DNA from 2 places in the Bacillus sp. NPDC094077 genome. Region 1 is predicted to be linked to the other one. Evidence: a T-box and tRNA genes for the amino acid it is inferred to sense, from the RefSeq annotation. Region 1 holds a T-box; the other holds one or more tRNA genes.
What was found. The T-box of region 1 lies ahead of argS (arginine--tRNA ligase). A T-box ahead of a tRNA ligase gene usually reads a tRNA of that ligase, here a tRNA-Arg.

Region 1 (3,423 bases):
AAAAATAATAAGTGGTATGATGGCATTCATAGCATAAATGTATTAGCAAAGGCCGTCCCAGCTTATTGGTTTGCAGTTCCTTTTATAAAACTATCTATCGTACTCGGATTTGGAAGTAAAGTATACGATTATATCGCTAACAATAGAGAACTTGTCCCAGTCGGACATTGCCGTGAAGGGGTTTGTGAAATCCCTACAAAAAAATGAAATCATCGTTATCTTTCTTTTGCACCTATTATTAGAGCGTGATATGATGAAATTGGAATGAAAGTTGAAGGAGAGATTACAAGATGTCAAATGCTTATGAAGAATACATGCGCCAAATGGTAATTCCAATGCGCCAAGAATTAGTGCGTTCTGGATTTGAAGAATTAACTACAGAAGAAGCTGTTACAGAATTTATGGAAAATGCAACAGGTACAACTTTAGTAGTTGTAAACTCAGTTTGTGGTTGTGCAGCTGGTTTAGCACGCCCATCAGCAGGTCAAGCGGTTGTACGTGCTGAGAAACAACCTGATCATCTTGTAACTGTATTTGCAGGTCAAGATAAAGATGCTACTGCAAAAATGCGTGAATACTTCGGAGAAATTCCTCCATCTTCACCATCTATGGCATTACTAAAAGGAAAAGAAGTTGTTCACTTCATTCATCGTCATGAAATTGAAGGTGCAACTATGGACGAAATTATTACGAACTTAGAACAAGCTTTTGAAAAGAATTGCTAAAGAAGGGGGAGAGTAAATCTCCCTCTTTTCTTTATATAGAGGTGAAACAATGATAGTAACAACAGCAGGACGAACAAATAAAGAAATGACAGCTTATGCAAAAAAGGTAGCGGAAGAATTAAATCGTTCTTTCGTTATACGTAATGATATACCTGTGCACAAAATGCATGAGCGGCACGAACAAGATGTACTTGTCGTAGGGAAGAACCGATTAGCTATTTATCCAAAAGGTACGGAAGAGTCGTTTTTCTTTCATCCAAACTCAGCAATGTTTCGTGTGAAACGATTAATGCGCGGAGAACACGACCCGTTTGTACAAGCTGCCAAATTAGAGAACGGAATGACAGTGTTAGATTGTACGCTCGGTATGGCATCAGATAGTATTGTAGCTAGTTATGTAGTGGGTGAAGGTGGAAAAGTAACGGGACTTGAAGGAAACGAATATATGGCTTACATAATGGAAAAAGGTTTAAAAACATGGTCTTCATCCGTTCCTGAAATCGATGAGGCAATGAAAAGAATCGATGTCAAGAAAACAGAGCATTTCACATTTTTAAAACAATGTGAAGACAATAGTTATGACGTTGTTTACCTTGATCCAATGTTTGAAGAAACTGTCATAGAATCAGATGGAATAAAAGGGTTAAAACATTTCGCTTTGTATCATGATATTACTGATGAAACAATTGCGGAAGCGAAACGTGTGGCGAGAAAGCGTGTCGTTCTGAAAGATCATTTCCGTAGTTCTAGATTTGAAAAACACAATTTTCACGTATACAAAAGAAAAAGTGCAAAGTTTCATTTTGGTGTAATTGACCCTTGCTAATTGTTTGAAAAGATGTATAATAAGCAATAATTAATTAAATATACTGTCTGTGATGAAGAGAGTAGTCTTTTTCAGAAGGAAAGCGAGCTAGGGATGGTGTGAGCCTAGTGCGGAAGAAAAAGGTGAAGCGCACTTCGGAGACGCTTCTTGAACGAATAGTAGAGTAAGCCGAGGCCCCCTGTCCTCGTTATAAACGGGAAAGTGGTTCGTAATGAACAACAAGGGTGGTACCACGGGTTAAAACTCGTCTCTTATATAGAGACGAGTTTTTTGTATTTAAAAAAATTAGGAGGTTGTAGTATGGAGTATAAAAAACAATTTACAGAAAATTTATCGAATATTCTTGCGAATGAATTAACGCAAAATCAAATTTCAGATTTAATCGAAACACCAAAACAAGATGACTTCGGAGATGCAGCGTTCCCATGTTTTTCACTAGCGAAGCAATATAAAAAATCACCAGCTATTATCGCAAAGGAAGTTGCGGAGAAATTAAATGATCCGTTTTTTACGAAAGTAGAGGCCGTTGGTCCTTATGTAAATGTATTTTTTAACCGTGAAACTGTAAGTGATGCAGTATTAAAAACGATTTTAGCGGAGAAAGAAGAGTACGGTCAAAATCACTTTGGATGTGAAAAAAGGGTAGTTATTGATTACTCATCTCCAAATATTGCAAAACCTTTTTCGATGGGGCATTTACGTTCTACCATGATTGGGAATTCGCTGAAACATATCGCCGAAAAATGTGGCTATGAAGTTGTAGGAATTAATTATATTGGCGATTGGGGAACACAGTTTGGAAAGTTAATTACCGCATATAAAAAATGGGGAAATGAAGCAGTAGTTAAAGAGGATCCAATACGTGAATTATTTAAGTTATATGTTCAATTCCATGAAGAAGTAAAAGAGAACGAAGAACTAGAAGAAGAAGGTCGTGCTTGGTTTAAAAAATTAGAAGAAGGTGATGAAGAAGCAGTCGAGCTTTGGAATTGGTTCCGTCACGAATCCTTAAAAGAATTTTCTCGCATATACGAACTTCTTGGTGTAGAATTTACTAATTTTCAAGGAGAAGCTTTTTATAATAATTTAATGGAAGATTTTATTGGAATTTTAGAGGAACATGATCTGCTTGAAGAATCAGAAGGTGCATTAGTCGTTAATTTAGAAGAAGAAGGTATGCCCCCTTGCTTAATTAGAAAATCAGATGGTGCGACGATTTATGCAACACGTGACTTAACGGCAGCTTTATATCGTCAAAACACATATGAATTTGATAAAGCGCTATATGTAGTTGGTCCAGAACAAAGTTTACATTTTAATCAATTTTTTACAGTATTAAAAAAGCTCGGCTACAACTGGGTTGATGGTATGGAACATGTACCGTTTGGATTCATTTTAAAAGACGGTAAGAAAATGTCGACACGTAAAGGAAGAGTTATTTTACTAGAAGAAGTATTAGAAGAAGCAGTTGAACTTGCAAAACAAAATATTGAAGAGAAAAATCCAAACTTAAAACAAAAAGAAGAAGTAGCAAAACAAGTCGGTGTTGGAGCAGTCATCTTCCACGATTTAAAAAATGAGCGTATGCATAATATTGAATTTTCATTAGAAAATATGTTGAAATTCGAAGGAGAAACAGGACCGTATGTACAGTACACACATGCACGTGCTTGCTCTATTTTAAGAAAAGAAAGTGTAGAATTTGAAACGTGTACTTTTGCATTAAATGATGATTATAGCTGGAGCGTCGTAAAATTACTCAATAAATTCCCTCAGGTAATTGAAGCAGCCTTCAACAAAAATGAGCCATCCATTATTTCAAAATACGTATTAGATGTAGCACAAGCGTTTAATAAATATTACGGTAATGTT
Region 2 (3,423 bases), on a different contig from region 1:
GAAGCTGGAATATGCATTTGTTCTCTGTACTTCGCCACTGTTCTTCGAGAAATAACGATTTCATGTTCTTCTTCTAATAATTTTGAAATCTTTTGATCTGAAAGTGGCTTTTTCTTATTCTCCGCCTCAACAAGCGTTTGAATAAGTTGTTTTACACGCTTTGTAGAAACAGCTTCATCTTCTGTCGTCGAAACCGCATTACTAAAGAACGATTTCATCTCAAATAAACCGTGTGGCGTTTGCACGTATTTATTTCGCGTCGCACGACTAATTGTAGATTCATGCACACTTAACTCTTCTGCTACTTCTTTTAAAGCAAGTGGTTTTAAATGCTCTGGACCTTTCCAGAAGAAATCACGTTGCTTTTCCATAATAATAGTCATCACTTGCAGAAGTGTCTGCTTTCTCTGTTTCAAACTACGCATAATCCACTGCACATGCTGATACTTTTCTGATACGTAAGATGCCACTTCACTTTCACTATTATTAAGAAGCGCACTATACTCAGAATGAATTTCAATTCTCGGCATATTTCTCTCATTCATCTGTAAAACGAGACGATCGCCTTCTTTTTTCACCGCCATATCAGGCACAATATAAAGTGGTTTATCAGAAGAAAACGCAAGACCCGGTTTCGGCTGCAATGATGTAATGCAGTCCACCGCCAATTGTAATTCTTCATTACTACACTTCAGCACATGAACGAGCTTTCGCCAATCTTTCTTCACAAAATAAGCAAAGTGCTCCTCTACAACCTCTTCCGCTAATCCATTCCGCCTTTGTAAGCGCTTCAATTGTAAGGTTAGACATTCCTGAATATTACGTGCTCCTACCCCTGCTGGCTCGAGTGATTGGACAAGCTCTACAGAGCGGTCGACTACATGAAGCGATACAGAAAGGAGATCTGCTAACTCTTCATTCGTTTCTTGTAAATACCCGTTTCCATCCATGTTCATAATAATGAAAGAAGCTACTTTTCTCTCTTCTTCTTCTATTTTATAATACTGTATTTGATTTAATAAATGTTGCTGAATCGTTGTAGAATCCACACTGTAGATCTCCATCTGATTCTCGACTTGTTTGCTGGTACTTTTACTTTTGTTAGAGCTCTTTTTCTTCTCCCTCTCAAAACCACCTAACTCAATAAGGGGATTCTCTAACGATTGCTCATATAAAAACTCCGATAATTCTTGTACATTATACTGGAGCATTGTAATCGCTTGCCTTAACTCTTGTGTCATTGCCAAACGTAAGCTTTGTTCTTGTAAAAGACTTGCCTTCAAACTAATCTCCCCCTTGTTTCTATTGTACAATAAGTTTGGTAAAAGGAGAATGCTATCACAGACACCCATTCCAAAATATTATTAATTTATATGTATTAATGAGATTTACAACTTACAACCGAAATTTGAATAATATTGAAAGAAAATAATAAACTTCAACATTATAACCAAGTACTAATAGTAAATCTTATTACTAGATATAACAAGAGAAAAATAAAAAAAGTCCTAACCTACAAAACGTAAGTTAGGACTTTTTGACGCGCCCAGAGGGATTCGAACCCCCGGCAGACGTGGTACCGGAAACCACCGCTCTATCCGACTGAGCTATGGGCGCATGATTATAAAAAACACTTCATTTTCTTCTCATAATAATAGCAATAAAATCCATCTAAATCAATAAAAATATCCCCTCATCCTTTATACACCTTAGCTAGGAGCACACAAAACATCTTCCTCACCTAAATTTTCCAATCATAAATTCACCCCAACTCACAAATTATAATCTTTGAATTGATATTCCAAAGGGGGCTTCATTCAATGACTGTAATTACAAAACTAAAGCAAACTGTTTCTGGATTAAAAAGTGCTCAAGCTAGCTTAGAGGGATTCGCTCTTGATACGGATAACCAACAAGCAAAGCAACTTTTCCAAACAGCTGCACAGCAAACACAAACTATTATCGATTCTTTAAACCCACGTGTTGAAGAAGTCCAACAAGAAGAACCACAATACTCACAGCAATAACAAACCATTTATGCTGTGAAACAGAAAAAGGATGATATGCGGTCATCCTTTTTCTATCACATTACATAATGCAATAGAAATGGAATGATGATTATGCGAAAGATCGGACTTATAACCGCGTTATTTGTACTTCTATTCAGTTCTTTTACCGGCTGTGACCATAGCCCGTTAGATAAAAAAGTAAAGAAAGAAGAAGCAAAGCGAACAGAGAAAGAAAAAGGCCCTAAATTAACGAAAATGAGTACAGAATCCTTTAATCAATCTATATCACAGGGAGCAAAGAAAAAAGCTCTCGCTATGGATGAAATTATAAAAAGCGCAGCAGTTAATTCCAATTTAGACCTCTACATAGCGGTTAAGCCTGAGCATCATGAAAGATTTGGGCTAAAACCTTTGCGCAAGAAACTTCAAAAGCAACTAAGTGATGAATATCCCACTTTCGATGTTCGTGTAAGTACAGATAAAAAAATCTTCATGTTACTCGAAAAGCTTGAAATCAAAATTAAGAGAAAAGAAGTAAATAAAGATGAAATCAAAAAACAGTTAAAGCTTATCGGATCAGAAATGGAATCTAACACTTAACGCTTTCTAATAGAAAAGGAAGGATTGAAATGTCTAGTAAAGATAAAAACTTAACCCCTGTACAACAGGAATATAAAAAATTCGAGCAAGAACGCGAACCGAAGCGCCCTGTCTTAAAAAATTGTATAAAAGCATTTTTCGTCGGTGGTTTTATTTGCTTTATCGGACAACTGATTTCTACGTTTTATATCACATATTTTGATTTTACCGAGCGCTCAGCAGGCAATCCAACAGTCGCAACTCTTATTTTCATCTCAATGTTACTGACTGGATTCGGTGTATACGATCGCCTTGGACAATTTGCTGGCGCAGGCACAGCTGTACCTGTTACTGGATTTGGGAACTCAGTTATTGCCGCATGTATCGAACACCGAACGGAAGGATTCGTCCTTGGTGTTGGCAGTAACATGTTCAAACTAGCCGGCTCCGTTATTTTATTTGGTGTATTTTCCGCTTTCGTCATCGCACTTATTAAAACGATTCTCTTTCAATGGGGAGGGCTATAAATGTTACAAGGACACCGAACATGGGTATTCGAAAACAAACCAGTCATTATCTCAACCGGGGTGGTCGGTGGACCATTTGAAGCAAATGGCAATATCCCCGAAGACTTCGACACCCTCCATGAAGATTTATGGCTCGGACAAGATTCTTACGAAAAGGCACATAAAATTTTATTTGAAGAGGCTTGTAGCCGCGCTACCGAAAAGGCAAAACTTCGTAAAGACGATATTCAATTCGTACTCGCAGGAGATTTAATTAATCAAATAACTCCAACGAGCTTTGCATGTCGTACACTTGGAACACCTTATCT

Region 2: it has a tRNA-Arg gene. The T-box ahead of argS (arginine--tRNA ligase) is inferred to sense a tRNA for this amino acid. The anticodon was not compared.

The regions. Positions count from the first base shown of each region.
Region 1 is NZ_JBNNUF010000012.1:61,899-65,321, forward strand. It holds gene ACQKNR_RS23075 (thiol-disulfide oxidoreductase DCC family protein) at 1-207, shown strand, start outside; gene ACQKNR_RS23080 (BrxA/BrxB family bacilliredoxin) at 291-725, shown strand; gene ACQKNR_RS23085 (class I SAM-dependent methyltransferase) at 775-1,551, shown strand; T-box leader at 1,592-1,806, shown strand; gene argS (arginine--tRNA ligase) at 1,852-3,423, shown strand, end outside.
Region 2 is NZ_JBNNUF010000004.1:220,143-223,565, reverse strand. It holds gene rpoN (RNA polymerase factor sigma-54) at 1-1,283, opposite strand, end outside; tRNA gene ACQKNR_RS12850 (tRNA-Arg) at 1,542-1,617, opposite strand; gene ACQKNR_RS12845 (DUF1657 domain-containing protein) at 1,821-2,027, shown strand; gene ACQKNR_RS12840 (hypothetical protein) at 2,121-2,609, shown strand; gene spoVAC (stage V sporulation protein AC) at 2,639-3,115, shown strand; gene spoVAD (stage V sporulation protein AD) at 3,116-3,423, shown strand, end outside.